Linked DNA regions of Frankia alni ACN14a. The protein of the gene in region 2 interacts with the protein of the main gene of each other region in a pairwise test. Links are inferred from orthologs where the notes say so. Each region holds a gene or a part of one and is shown on either strand. Other genes may lie near its edges.

What was found.
Region 1: the proteins of eno (region 2) and rpe interact in binary tests that used the Escherichia coli proteins (3 or more experiments, as listed by UniProt). The link is inferred for Frankia alni ACN14a from one-to-one orthologs.

What each region holds. Positions count from the first base shown.
Region 1 is NC_008278.1:5,659,366-5,666,132, forward strand. The notes cover bases 2,221-5,166. They hold rpe (ribulose-phosphate 3-epimerase), read right to left. Parts: upstream 4,090-5,166; coding sequence 3,352-4,089; downstream 2,221-3,351. Other genes in these bases: FRAAL_RS22775 (riboflavin synthase), read right to left, coding at 2,221-2,416; FRAAL_RS22780 (cytidine/deoxycytidylate deaminase family protein), read right to left, coding at 2,792-3,355; FRAAL_RS22790 (RsmB/NOP family class I SAM-dependent RNA methyltransferase), read right to left, coding at 4,272-5,166. Outside these bases: ribH (6,7-dimethyl-8-ribityllumazine synthase), read right to left, coding at 1-117; FRAAL_RS22770 (bifunctional 3,4-dihydroxy-2-butanone-4-phosphate synthase/GTP cyclohydrolase II), read right to left, coding at 114-1,664; more of FRAAL_RS22775, read right to left, coding at 1,661-2,220; more of FRAAL_RS22790, read right to left, coding at 5,167-5,765; fmt (methionyl-tRNA formyltransferase), read right to left, coding at 5,762-6,757. UniProt on the Escherichia coli protein: Catalyzes the reversible epimerization of D-ribulose 5-phosphate to D-xylulose 5-phosphate.
Region 2 is NC_008278.1:6,757,759-6,764,433, forward strand. Bases 2,125-4,978 are described here. They hold eno (phosphopyruvate hydratase), read right to left. Parts: upstream 4,267-4,978; coding sequence 2,983-4,266; downstream 2,125-2,982. Other genes in these bases: FRAAL_RS27185 (DUF501 domain-containing protein), read right to left, coding at 2,125-2,411; FRAAL_RS27190 (FtsB family cell division protein), read right to left, coding at 2,603-2,977. Also shown: FRAAL_RS27175 (uracil-DNA glycosylase), read right to left, coding at 1-502; FRAAL_RS27180 (Ppx/GppA phosphatase family protein), read right to left, coding at 499-1,812; more of FRAAL_RS27185, read right to left, coding at 1,809-2,124; signal peptide peptidase SppA, read right to left, coding at 5,185-6,675. UniProt on the Escherichia coli protein: Catalyzes the reversible conversion of 2-phosphoglycerate (2-PG) into phosphoenolpyruvate (PEP). It is essential for the degradation of carbohydrates via glycolysis.

The DNA.
Region 1 (6,767 bases), 1.1 Mb from region 2 along the record:
CAGCGCCCCGGCCAGCAGCGCGTCGGTGATCTCGGCATGCCAGCGGGTGGCGACGATCGCCAGCCGCAGCCCGGCCACCGGCGGGAGCACCTCCTGCGGCGCGCCGAAGCCGCTCACAGACCCTCTCCGTCGGTGAGGTCGACGCCCGCCGAGGAGCTGCCGGCGCCGCCCGGGACGGCGGCGCAGCCGGAGGTCGCGGGCACCCGCGCGGGGCTCGGCGCCCAGCGGCCGCCGGCCGGGGTGTCCTCCCCGACGGCGCGGGCCAGCCCGGGCAGGACGTGGCCCATCCGGTCCCGCTTGGTCGTCAGGTACCGCAGGTTCTCCGGGGTCTGGGTGACCGGCATGCCGATGAGCTCGACGATGCGCAGCCCGTAGCCCTCCAGGCCGGCCCGCTTGGTCGGGTTGTTCGACAGCAGCCGCAGGCCGCGCACCCCGAGGTCGACGAGGATCTGCGCGCCGGTGCCGTAGTCGCGGGCGTCGGCGGGCAGGCCGAGCGCGAGGTTGGCGTCCACGGTGTCGTGGCCGGCGTCCTGGAGCTGGTAGGCCCGCAGCTTGTGCATCAGGCCGATGCCGCGGCCCTCGTGGCCGCGCACGTAGAGGACCACCCCGCGACCCTCGGCCGCGATCATCCGCAGGGCGGCGTCGAGCTGGGTGCCGCAGTCGCAGCGCCGCGAGCCGAACACGTCGCCGGTGAGGCACTCGCTGTGCACCCGGACGAGGACGTCCTCGCCGTCGCCCAGCTCGCCGCGGATCAGCGCGATGTGCTCCACCCCGTCGAGGACGTTGCGGAAGCCGACGGCGCGGAAGGTGCCGTAGCTGGTCGGGATCGTCGCCTCGGCGACCCGCACCACCTGCTTCTCCGTCCGCCGACGGTAGGCGATGAGGTCGGCGATGGAAATCAGCAGCAGGCCGTGGTCGCGGGCGAACGCGGCGAGCTCGGGAAGGCGCGCCATCGTCCCGTCGTCGTTGACGATCTCGCAGATGGTGCCCGCCGGGCGCAGTCCGGCGAGCCGGGCCAGGTCGACGGCCGCCTCGGTGTGGCCCGGCCGGCGCAGCACGCCGCCGTCCTTGGCCCGCAGCGGGAAGATGTGCCCCGGCCGGCTCAGGTCGCCCGGGACGGTGTCGGGGTCGGCGAGCAACCGGATCGTGCGGGCCCGGTCGGCGGCGGAGATGCCGGTGGAGACGCCCTCGCGGGCGTCGACGGTGATGGTGAACGCCGTGCCCATCCGCTCGGTGTTGTGCGGGACCATCTGGTCGAGCTCGAGCCGGTCGGTGTCGACGGCGTCCATCGGCACGCAGATCACCCCGGAGGTGTAGCGCGTCATGAACGCGACGAGCTCGGGGGTGGCCGCCTCGGCGGCGAAGATCAGGTCGCCCTCGTTCTCCCGGTCGGCGTCGTCGACGACGACGAGCGGCCGGCCGGCGGCGATCTCGGCGATGGCGTCCTCGATGGAGGCGAACGTCACGTCGACGTCGCCGTCGACGGTCGCCGGGCCGGCACCGGACGTCCCGCCGACGGCCGCGGGCAGAGCGTCCGCGGGCAGGGCGGAGGCGGGCGGAGCTGAGGCGGGCGAGGCGGGGAGGGACGAGGCAGAGCGAGGCGAGGCGGGGGCGGGCGGGGCGGGGATGGCCGTCGAGGAGGCGCCGGCCGCGGATGTGGTCATCGGGGCAGTCCGTTCGGGTCGATGGTGCCGGCATGCAGCTTCTCGACGTACTTCGCCAGCACGTCGACCTCGATGTTGACCCGGGCACCCGGTGCACGGCGGCCGAGCGTGGTCAGGTCGAGGGTGGTGGGGATCAGGCTGACGGTGAACGTCGCCGGAGAGTCGCCCCCGGCCGGGGTGACCTCGACGACGGTCAGGCTGACGCCGTCGACCGTCACCGAGCCCTTCTCCACGAGGTAGCGGTCGAGGCCGGCGGGCAGGGCGATGCGGACGATCTCCCAGTGCTCGTCGGCCTGCCGGTCGACGACGACGCCGACGCCGTCGACGTGCCCCTGGACCAGATGACCGCCGAGACGGTCGGCCAGCCGCACGGGCCGTTCGAGGTTCACCGGATCGCCCACGGCGAGCTGGCCGAGGGAGGACCGCACGAGGGTTTCGCGCATCACGTCAGCCGTGAACGTCGCGGACGCCGAGATTGTGCCGGCGGGACCCGCGCGACCGGCCCCCGCGGCCGGCGCGCCGCCCCCCGGGTCGGCGCCACCAGGGTCGGCGGCAGTCAGACCAGCGCCGGCCGGATCGCCGCCGGCCCGCTGGAAGGAGGTCACCGTGAGACACACGCCGTTGACGGCGATGGAGGCGCCGTGGGTCGCGTCCGCCAGTACGGTCTGACAGGCAATGGTGAGCGCCGCCGACTCCGGCCGCGCATCCACCGCAGCCACCACGCCGAGCTCTTCAACGATGCCGGTGAACATCCGACTCGCGCCCTTCGGTCCCGGGCACCGCTCCCCGGATTCGGGGGGTTCCCACGCGGGACCTGCCGGCGTGCGCACGCCGACGCGCGCCCGCGGACGGCAACGGCCACCCACGGACACTCGGCCCGCGCGCGTCCTCCCATCCGGACTTTGACCGTCGGTCCCGGAGTTCCACCGGATCAGCCGTCCCATTACCTGCGGACGGGTCGCGGACTATCACCGCCGGCTCGGAGTTTCACCGACCCCGGAGCGCGCGTGCTGCTGGTTGTACTGCCCCAAGTCTGACATACGAAGCGGCCACACGCCGCACCCGGCGACGTGACCGAGGTCATGCCCGCCCGGGCAAACACCAGGTCGGGCGCGCCTGCGCGGTGCTCAGCCGAGCGGGAGGTGGCTGTTGACCGCGCGGACGTCCGCGGCGAGCGCCGGGATCTCGACCACCTCGACGCCGGCCGCGGCCAGCCGTTCGGCGCCGTCGCAGTCGACGAACAGCGACGGCTCGCGCCAGGCGAAAACCACCCGGCCGATGCCGGCGGCGAGGATGAGCTCCGTGCAGGTCCACGGCCGCGACGCCCGCGCGCTGCACGGCTCCAGCGAGCTGTACACCGTCGCCCCCGCCGGATCGACACCGACACCGGGATCGCCGCCGCCACCGGAATCGACACCGCCACCGGGATCACCGCCGGCGGCCGACGCGTCGAGGCGGGCGGCGAGGCGGCGCAGCGCGACCTCCTCGGCGTGGTCGTGCGGTTCCTCCGCTCGGGAGTAGCCCTCGGCCAGCGGGGTTCCGTCGGCCGCCACGATCAGCGCGCCGACCGAGTACGCCGTGGACGACGGCGGGCAGCGGCGCCCGAGCTCGACCGCGCGGGCCAGCCAGTACCGGTCCCTGTCGGGGCCCGGCGGCGGACCACCGGGAGACGGCGAGCCGGCCGACGTCACGCCGGGTCGCCGACCGCCGGGTCGCCGACCGACCGGGAGGCCGGCGGGGAGGCCGGCGGGGTCAGCCGGGGGGCGACCCGCAGCGCCTGGGCGCGCAGCTTCTCGACGGCCTCGCCGGGATCGTCGGCGCCGAAGACCGCCGTGCCGGCGACGAAGACGTCGACCCCGGCCGCCGCGGCCTGCTCGACGGTGTTCTCGTTGACCCCGCCGTCGATCTGCAGCCACAGGTCCAGGCCGCGGTCGTCGATCAGGCGGCGCGCCGCCTCGATCTTCGGCAGCACCTCGGTCATGAACTTCTGACCTCCGAAGCCGGGCTCGATGGTCATCAGCAGCAGCAGATCGAAGCGGTGCAGGTCGTCGAGGTAGCGCTCGACCGGGGTGTTCGGCTTCACGGCGAGGCCGGTGCGGGCGCCGGCGGCCCGGATCGCCGCGGTGGTCCGCCGCAGGTCGGACACGGCCTCGGCGTGGATGGTCACGTTCGCCGCGCCGCGCTCGGCGTAGTCGGCGGCCCAGCGGTCCGGGTCCTCGATCATGAGATGGCAGTCGAGCGGGGTCTGCGTCGTCGACCGCAACGCCGTCACCGCGTCCGGGGAGAACGCCAGGTTCGGGACGAAGTGGTAGTCCATGACGTCGACGTGCAGCCAGTCGGCCCGGCCCTCGACCGCGAGGGCGGCGTCGGCCAGTCGACCGAAGTCCGCGGCGAGCATGCTGGGATAGATCTGTGCGGTTGCCACCCCGCGAGACTATCGACCGAATCGCCGCACGCCCCGACCCGTTCGACACCTTCGCGGCGGACATCTTCCGCGTTCGACAACCTTCGCGTTCGGCAACCTTCGCGTTCGGACCCTCGGCCGCGCGCCGGGCCCAGGTCGGGCAGCCGGCGGTCGGTGGGCAGGCGCCTGCCCACCGGGCGGGCTCAGTCCGGGTTGCGGCGCAGCAGCGCCACGAACATCGCGTCCGTGCCGTGCCGGTGCGGCCAGAGCTGGACGAACGGGCCGGATCCGAGCCCGTCGACCTCCGGCAGCCCGAGCCGGGCGTCGAGCACGGAGACATCCACCCGTTGCCCGGTCACCTGGCGGACCACCTCCACGGTCTCCGCCGGATGCGGGGAGCAGGTCGCGTAGGCGACCACCCCGCCGGGCCGGACCAGGTCCAGCGCGGCGACGAGCAGGGCGCTCTGCAACGGCACGAGGGCGGCCAGGTCGCCGGGGATGCGCCGCCAGCGGGCCTCCGGACGGCGCCGCAGCGCCCCGAGCCCGGTGCAGGGGACGTCGACGAGCACCCGGTCGGCGCTGCCCGCCGGCAGCGGGGCCGCCCGCCCGTCCGCGCGCACCACCCAGGCCCGCGGCTCCCCCGCCAGCGACCGGGCCACCAACCCGGCCCGGGTCGCCCGCGGTTCCAGCGCGAGCAGCGTCGCGCCGGAACCCGGCGCCGCGAGGCCTGCGGGCGCCGCGGGCTGCGACGAGAAGCCGGGCCCGCCGCCCGAGCGGTCGGTGAGCAGCCCGGCGAGCAGCGCAGCCTTACCGCCCGGACCGGCGCACAGGTCGACGGTCAGCCCACGGTCCCGGCCGACCGTGGGCGTGCGGGCCAGGGCGAGCGCGACCAGCTGGCTGCCCTCGTCCTGCACCGCGGCGGCCCCGGACGCCACCGCAGGCAGCCGCGCGGGATCGCCGCCGTCGAGGCGCACCGCGTACGGCGAGTAGGGCCCGGCGGCCGCGTCGAGCCCCTCCTCGGCGGCCTCGGCGAGCAGGCGGTTCTGGTCGGTGCGGCCCGGCCGGGCGACCAGGTGCACCGCGGGCCGGGTGTCGTCGGCGACGAGCGCGGCGCGGGTCTCGTCGAGGTCGTCCCCGAGCGCCTCCGCCACCACCTCGACGATCCAGCGCGGGTGAGTCGTCACCACCGCCAGGTGGCCGATCGGGTCGGTCTCGAAGCGGGGAGCGCCGAGCAGGGTGGCGAGGTCCCCGCCCGTCTCCGCGATCCGGGTGGCCACCCGACGCAGCACCGCGTTCGCGAACCGGACCGGACGCTCGCCGCTGGTCGCCCGGACCAGGTCCACGGTGCTGGCCACCGCGGCGCGGGCGGGCACCCGGGTGCGCAGCAGTTGATAGGCGCCGAGCCGTAGCGCGTCGCGCAGCGGCGGGTCGATGTCGTGCACGGGCCGACTCGTCGCCGTGTCGAGCAGACCGTCGAGGGTGCCCTGGGCGCGCAGCGCACCGTAGGCGAGCTCGGTGACGAAGCCGCGATCGCGGGCCGGCAGGCCGCTGCCGGCGAGCAGCGACGGCAGGAGCAGGTTCGCGTACGAACCACGCTCGTCGACCGCGCGCAGCACCTCCCAGGCCAGCAGACGGGGGCGGTCGACGGCGGCGGGCGGGCGGGCCCCGCGGGTGCCCGGTGATCCGGCCGGGCTCACGGGGCTCCCCCGGCACCGGCCGGACTCCCCGCCGCCGAGACCCGCTCCGCCGGGGCGTGCAGGAGGTCGTCGTCGGTCAGCCGGGCCCCTCGGGCCCAGTCGGCGGCCTTCATTGGTCCGCGGCCCTCCGGCCGCACCTCGTCGAGCAGCACCGGCGCCGTCCCGGTGCCCACGGCGACGGCGCCGTCGGCAAGCGCCACCAGCCGGCCCGGCGCCAGCTCGTCCGGCACGTTCTGCGCCCCGAGACGCACCGGGCCGATCTTGATCCGCCGGTCCCGGAACACCGTCCAGGCTCCGGGGGCGGGCGCCGCCGCCCGGGTCAGCCGGTCCACGGCGACCGCCGGCAGGGTCCAGTCGATCAACGCGTCCTGGGCGGTCAGCTTCGGCGCGAACGACACCCCCTCGGCGGGCTGGGGCACCGCCTGCAGGGTCCCGTCATCGATGCCGTCCATGACCGCGGCGAGCAGGTGCGCCCCGGAGTCCGCGAGTCGGTCGAGCAGGTCACCGGAGGTGTCGGTGGGGCGGACCCGCTCGGTGACGACGCCGAACACCGGCCCGGAGTCCATCGCCGGTTCGATCTGGAACACGCTGGCGCCGGTGAGATCGTCACCGGCGAGCACCGTTCGCTGCACCGGGGCCGCGCCGCGGTAGGCCGGCAGCAGCGAGAAGTGCAGGTTCACCCAGCCGTGACGGGGGATCGCGAGCGCCTCCCGGGGCAGCAGGGCGCCGTAGGCGACGACCGGGCAGCAGTCCGGCGCCAGATCGGTGAGCGCCGCGAGGAAGTCCGGGTCACGCGGCCGCTCCGGACTGAGCACCGGGATGCCGGCCTCGTCGGCGAGCAGGTGTACGGGCGGTGGCTTGATCTTCCGACCTCGACCGGCGGGCCGGTCGGGACGGGTGACGACCGCGACCACCTCGTGGCGTGGGCTGTCGATCAACGCCCGCAGGCTGGGCAGGGCGACCGCCGGTGTGCCGGCGAAAACAAGACGCATACGCGAGCAC
Region 2 (6,675 bases):
CCGTCGTCGGCTTGTTCGCCGGCGGCGCGCAGCGCACGGCCGCGACGATCCGGGTGGCCCGCAGGCTCTGGCCGTCCCCGGCGGCCTGCGACGTCGCCAGGGCGGCGAGCCCGACCCGGTGCAGCGAGGCGAACAGCCAGTCGCCGCTGCGGTCGCCGGTGAAGATGCGCCCGGTGCGGTTGCCGCCGTGGGCGGCGGGGGCGAGGCCCACGATCAGGATCCGGGCGTCAGCCGGGCCGAACGACGACACCGGCCGCCCCCAGTACGGCTGGTCGGCGTACGCGGCCCGCCGCACCGCCGCGACCTCCTCCCGCCAGGTCACCAGGCGCGGGCAGGCCCGGCAGACCGACACCCGGGCGTCGAGTTCGCCCGTGTCGGCGGCGCCGGCCGCCAGCTCGCGCACCTGCGCGCAGCTCGCCGCGACCGGGGTGGTCGGGTCGGCGAGGTCACCCGGCCAGCCGGCGCCCGGCCGCGCCGGATCGCGCCGCGGGCCGGCCGTCATCCCGCGGCGGGACCGGCCCCCGTCGGCAGGGACGGCGCCGCCGGCGGAGGTGGCGCGGCAGACAGAGACGGCCCGGCGGACAGAGACGGCGCGGCGGACAGAGGCGGATCGGCAGGCGCTGGTGGCAGGGCCGGCGGGGAGGTGGCCAGGGCCAGCGCGATCCCGTCGAGGATGTCCCGTTCGCTGGCGACGACCGCCGCTGCGCCGGTGCGTTCGACCAGCGTGCGCAGGACGAGCGCGCCGGACGCGATGACGTCCACCCGCCCGGGGTGCATCACCGGCAGGGCCGCCCGCTCGTCGTGCGTCATGCCGAGCAGCAGCTCGGTGACGGCCGCCACCTGCTCGGCGCTCGTCACCGACAGGTGGATGCGGTCCGCATCGTACTCCGCCAGCCCGGCGGCGAGGGCGGCCACCGTGGTGACGGTCCCGGCGACGCCCACCAGGGTCGCGGCCTCGGTCAGCGGCACCGTCGCCGCGGCGAGGTCGAGCGCGGCGTGCACGTCGGCGACGATCGCCGCGGCCTGCGCCGCGGTCGGCGGGTCGTCGCGCAGGTGGCGCTCGGCCAGCCGGACGCAGCCGACGTTGACCGAGCGGGCCGCCCGCACACCGTGCGCGTCCCCGAGCACCAGCTCCGTCGAGCCCCCGCCGATGTCGGCGAGCAGAATCGGCGTGGCGACCGATGACAGGCCCCCCGTGCCGGACAGCCCGATCTTGCCGAGCTGGCCGGACGTTCCCAGCTGGCCGGACGTTCCCAGCTGGGTGGGCGTTCCCGCCGCGCCTGGCCTGCCGGGCTGGCGGTCGAGTCCTCCGCGCGCGTCCGAGGAGCCGGGATTGCCGGATGCTCCGGGCTGTCCGCGTGTTTCCGACCGGTCGGATGCTCCCGGCTGGCTCGGCGCCCCCACCCGATCCGGCGCTGCGAACTGTCCGGATCCGCCGACGAGGTCGCCGATGGCGCCACCGAACGACAGCGCCGCCTCCTCCTCCCCGCTGATCACTTCGGGGTCGACGCCGAGGATCGCGCGGACGCCGGTGACCAGCTCGTCGCGGTTACGCGCGTCGCGGGTCGCGCTCGTCGCCACCATCCGCACCCGGGTGGCGCCGAGGCGTTCGATCTCGGCGGCGTAGTCGCGCAGCGCGGCGAAGGTCCGCGCCAGCGCCTCGGGCGCCAGCTCACCGGTGCGGTCCACCCCGGCACCCAGCCGGACGATCTCCATCCGGCGGGTCAGCTCGTGCAACCCGGACCCGTCGTAGTCCGCCACCAGCAGGCGGATCGAGTTGGTCCCGCAGTCGATCGCGGCGACGCGGTTCACGTCGGCACCTCCTCCGTCGTCCCCACGGAACCCGCCGCGGCCCGGCCAGCTGCCCTGCTCGCGACGGCCCCGCCAGCTCCGTCAGCTCCGCTCGCCACGGCCACGCACGGACCCCGCCGGCCCCAGTCGTCGACGGCGGCGAGCGCCTCGTCCCCGAAGGGGTTCACTCCCGGGCCCGCCGCCAGACTGTGCGCGACCAGGACGTGCAGGCACTTGACCCGCTCCGGCATGCCACCGGCGCTCGGGGCGCCGGGCAGGACGTCGTGGGCGTCGCGACGGGCGAGGTAGTCCCGGTGCGCCGCGGCGTAGGCGGCGGCGAGATCGGGGTCGTGGGCGAGGCGCTCCGTCATCTCCCGCATGACCCCAGCCCCCTCCAGCCGCGACACCGCCGCCGCGGCGCGCGGGCAGGTGAGGTAGTAGAGCGTGGGGAAGGGCGACCCGTCCGGCAACCGGGGAGCGGTCTCGACCACGTCCGGCAGCCCGCAGGAACAACGGTGGGCGACGGCCAGGACTCCGCGCGGCGCACGGGACAACTGCCGCCCGACGATCTCGACCTCCTCGGCCGTCACCGCCGTCGACACCACGTTCTTCTCCCGCACCGCGACGCTCTCCTCCCCGGGACGGCGACCGCGCACCGGCACCGCCGCCTAGCATCGCAGATCCACGAGCACCCCAGATCCACGAGCACCCCGGACCGACGAGCCAGCCCGGACCGACGAGCAGCCCGGACCGACGAGCAGTCCGCATCCACGGTCGGCCCAGGGCTCGTGGCCACCCACCGGTGAGCCGCCTACGGCGTCGCGATCTCCGACCACAGCCGGCCGTACCAGGCCGACCCGCCGGACGATCCGCCGCGTTCACCCTCGTCACCGGGCGCGGGCGTGGGGGCGGCGGGCATCAGGTACGCCCGCTCGCCCGGCTTGATGTAATGCAGCCGCCGGCGCGCCTCGTCGGAGACCCAGGCCTGGTCGTCGTAGCGCCCGACCGTGGCGCGCAGCTCGTCGACCCGGGCCTGGGTCTGCGCGTTCGTCCGCGCGAGCTCCGAGAGCTTGCTCTGCTGCTTGAGGTACAACCGCAGCGGATAGGCGAGGGTCAGCACCAGCACACAGATCACGACGGCGAGCAGGGTCGCCCTCGTGGTCAGCGCGGCGCGCGGCGGCGGCATGCGGATCAGGCAGGCTGCCCGTGGCGCGGGAAGGCGGCTGCGCCGGCGAAGCGGGCGGCGTCGTCGAGCTCCTCCTCGATCCGCAGGAGCTGGTTGTACTTCGCGACCCGCTCGGAGCGGGCGGGGGCACCGGTCTTGATCTGGCCACAGTCGACGGCGACGGCGAGGTCGGCGATCGTGGTGTCCTCGGTCTCGCCGGAGCGGTGCGACATCATCGCCCGGTAGCCGTTGCGGTGGGCGAGGTTGACCGCGTCGAGGGTCTCGGTGAGGGTGCCGATCTGGTTGACCTTGACCAGCAGGGCGTTCGCGGCCTTGGAGGCGATCCCGCGGGCGAGCCGCTCCGGGTTGGTGACGAACAGGTCGTCCCCGACGAGCTGCACCTTGGTGCCGAGCCGCTCGGTCAGCGCCACCCAGCCGGACCAGTCGTCCTCGGCCAGCGGGTCCTCGATGGAGACGATCGGGTAGGCGCCGACCAGCTCCGCGTAGTAGTCGCTGAGCTCCTCGGCGGTGCGGGTGCTGCCCTCGAAGGTGTAAGAACCGTCCGCGTAGAACTCGGTCGAGGCGACGTCGAGGGCGAGCGCGACGTCCGAGCCGAGGCGCAGGCCGACCTTGTCGACGGCCTCGGCGATGAGGTCGAGCGCGTCCCGGTTGGTGGGCAGGCTCGGGGCGAAGCCACCCTCGTCGCCGACGCCGGTGCCGAGGCCACGCGCCTTGAGCACGCTCTTGAGCGCGTGGTAGACCTCGGCGCCCCAGCGCAGCGATTCGGAGAAGCTGCTCGCACCGATCGGAGCGATCATGAATTCCTGGATGTCGACGTTCGTGTCCGCGTGCGCGCCGCCGTTGAGGATGTTCAGCATCGGCACCGGCAGCAGGTGCGCGCTCGGCCCGCCGAGGTAGCGGAACAGCGGCAGCCCGCTGGCGGCCGCGGCCGCCTTGGCCACCGCGAGGCTCACGCCGAGCAGGGCGTTGGCGCCGAGGGCGGACTTGCCCGGAGTGCCGTCGAGGTCGATGAGCGTCTGGTCGAGCAGGCGCTGCTCGGTGGCCTCCAGCTCGATGATCGCCGGGCCGATCCGCTCGATCACCGCGGCCACGGCCTTACGGACGCCCTTGCCGCCGTAACGGTCCTCCCCGTCGCGCAGCTCCACGGCCTCGAAGGCGCCGGTGCTGGCCCCGCTGGGCACCGCCGCACGGCCCAGCGTCCCGTCCTCCAGGACGACTTCGACCTCGACGGTGGGATTGCCACGCGAGTCAAGGATCTCGCGGGCTCCGACAGCCTCGATGGACGGCACGGCTAGGACCTCCGAATGCGACGACTCGAACGCGACGACACGATGGCAGAACGGACCGCCGCGGACCGCGGCCCAGCGAGCACCCGCAGCCGGACCCCGCGGCACGCCCGACGGCGTGGCGGACCCATACCGCGGGACGAGCAGGGCCGTCCGGACGAACCGGTCGGTGCGAGACTACCGTCGCGCCCCTCTGGGACGGCGCTGATCCCGGCGCGTCGCGGAAGGTTCCGACCACCCCCGCCGGCCGCGACCGGCCCCGGCCGGCCAGCCCACCCCGGGACGGCCGGCGCGGTGTCACGCATCCCACAGCCCCGCGGACCGCGACCCGCCGCCGCCCGGGCACCCAGGTGGGGCCGCGCCCGCGCGGCCTACCGACTCCGACCCGCCACAGGCAGCCAGCCGCCCGCAGTCGCCCGCCCGCAGCCAGCCGCCACCGACCGGCCACGCGCCACCCACCGGCCACGCGCCACGCGCCACCCACCGGCCACGCGCCACGCGCCACGCGCCACCCACCGGCCACGCGCCACGCGCCACCCACCGGCCACGCGCCACGCGCCACGCGCCACCCACCGGCCACGCGCCACGCGCCACCCACCGGCCACGCGCCACGCGCCACCCACCGGCCACGCGCCACGCGCCACGCGCCCACCACGCGTCCCCGCGGGCAGCGGGCCAACAGGCACACCCGATTCCGGCCAGATTGGGGCCAGATCGTGCCGAGGCTTCGGCACGGTTTTGCGGCCGAAAACCGTGCCTACCCCTCGGCATGATTCTGTGCACAGGAGGTCACCGAGAGGCACGAATGAGGTGGCCTGGCGCGGCGCCGAACCCGCGGGCGACGACGACCACCCCGGACGCGTCGCCCGATCAGACCGCAGGGCCACCGGCCACCGGCCACCGGCTACCGGACCGAGTCGTCTAACCGATACGCCCGATCGGCGGCATCATCAGCGGGCCGCCGACGGGCAGGCCGAGCCGCGCGGCCAGCGGAGCCCAGGGTCCCCAGCCGGCGGCGAACCCACCCAAGCCGCCAGCACCACCAGACGCGCCAGCCCCACCGAACGCACCGGAGCCCCCGAGCCCGGCGACGCCGAGGAGCCCACCGGCAGCCAACGCCCCGGAACCGCCGGACAGGGCGGCGCCGAGGAGCCCACCGGCACCACCGAACGCTCCGGAACCGCCGAGCAGCGCGCCCAGCAGCCCCGGCCGGGCCGTCGCCGCGGCACCGCGGTCCTCGCTGGACTTCGGCGTCCGGACCCGCTCCAGCACCGACGGCCGGGGTGCCAGGCGCACGCGCGGCGTCTCCCCCTCGGGCAGTCCGGCCCGAGTCCAGGCCAGCCTGAGCGCGTCCGTCAACCCGCCGAGCTCGTCGACCAGGCCGTAGGCGTGGGCGTCGGCGCCCGTCCATACTCGGCCCCGGGCCAGCTCGTGCACCTGATCCCGGGTCAGCCGCCGGGCCGCGGCCACCTTGTCGACGAAGTCCGCGTAGACGCGGTCGAGGAACTCCTCCAACTTCTCCCGCTCACCCACGGTGAACGGACGCCGCGGCGACATCATCAGCGCGTGCTCGCCCTCGGCGACCGCCCCGAAACCCACCCCGACCTTGTCGAGCAGCTCCCGGACCACCTGCTTGCCGGCGAACACCCCGATGGACCCGGTCAGCGTGCCCGGATTCGCCACGATGAGGTCCGCGGCCAGGGAGACGAAGTAGCCGCCCGACGCGGCGACGTCGCCCATCGACACGACGAGCGGACGGCCGCTGGCCCGGAACCGCTCGGCCTCCCGGCGCACCAGGTCCGAGGCGACGTAGGAACCCCCGGGGCTGTTCACCCGGAACACCGCCGCCGCCACGTCCTCGTCGCGCGCGGCGGCCCGGAACGCCGCCGCGGCGGCCTCCGCGGCGAGCACCGGGCTACCGAACGGCCCCGGGTTGCCCGGCCCGAGGATGACCTGCCCGGTGCCGTGGATGAGCGCCACGACCGACCGGCGGGGGTCGCGATGCGGCGCGGTGACCGACGGCGCCAGCGGGACGCCCTGGGCGTCCGCCGTGGCGCCGTCGTCGGGCGCCCCGGCCCGGCCACTCGTCGAGCCGGTGACGCCGTCGGCGGACCGCTGCTGCGGCGCGGGCGAGGTCTCGCGCAGGAAGAAGGCACCCGGACCACGCGCGGTGAGGGTCGCGACCCGGCGCACCGGGGACTTCTCCCGCCGCTCGGCGAGGCGGCGGTAGGCGGTGGCGTACATCAGCACCGGCTCGGCGCCGGCGTCCCCGGCCTTGGTGGCAGCCGCGCCGCCGGACGGGCCGGCGGCGGCGGTGAGGTCGGTGTCGGCCGTGGGGGCGAGGTCGGCATCAGCCGGGCCGGCGACCGAGGACCCGCCGACAACCGGGGACCCGCCAACCACCGAGGACCC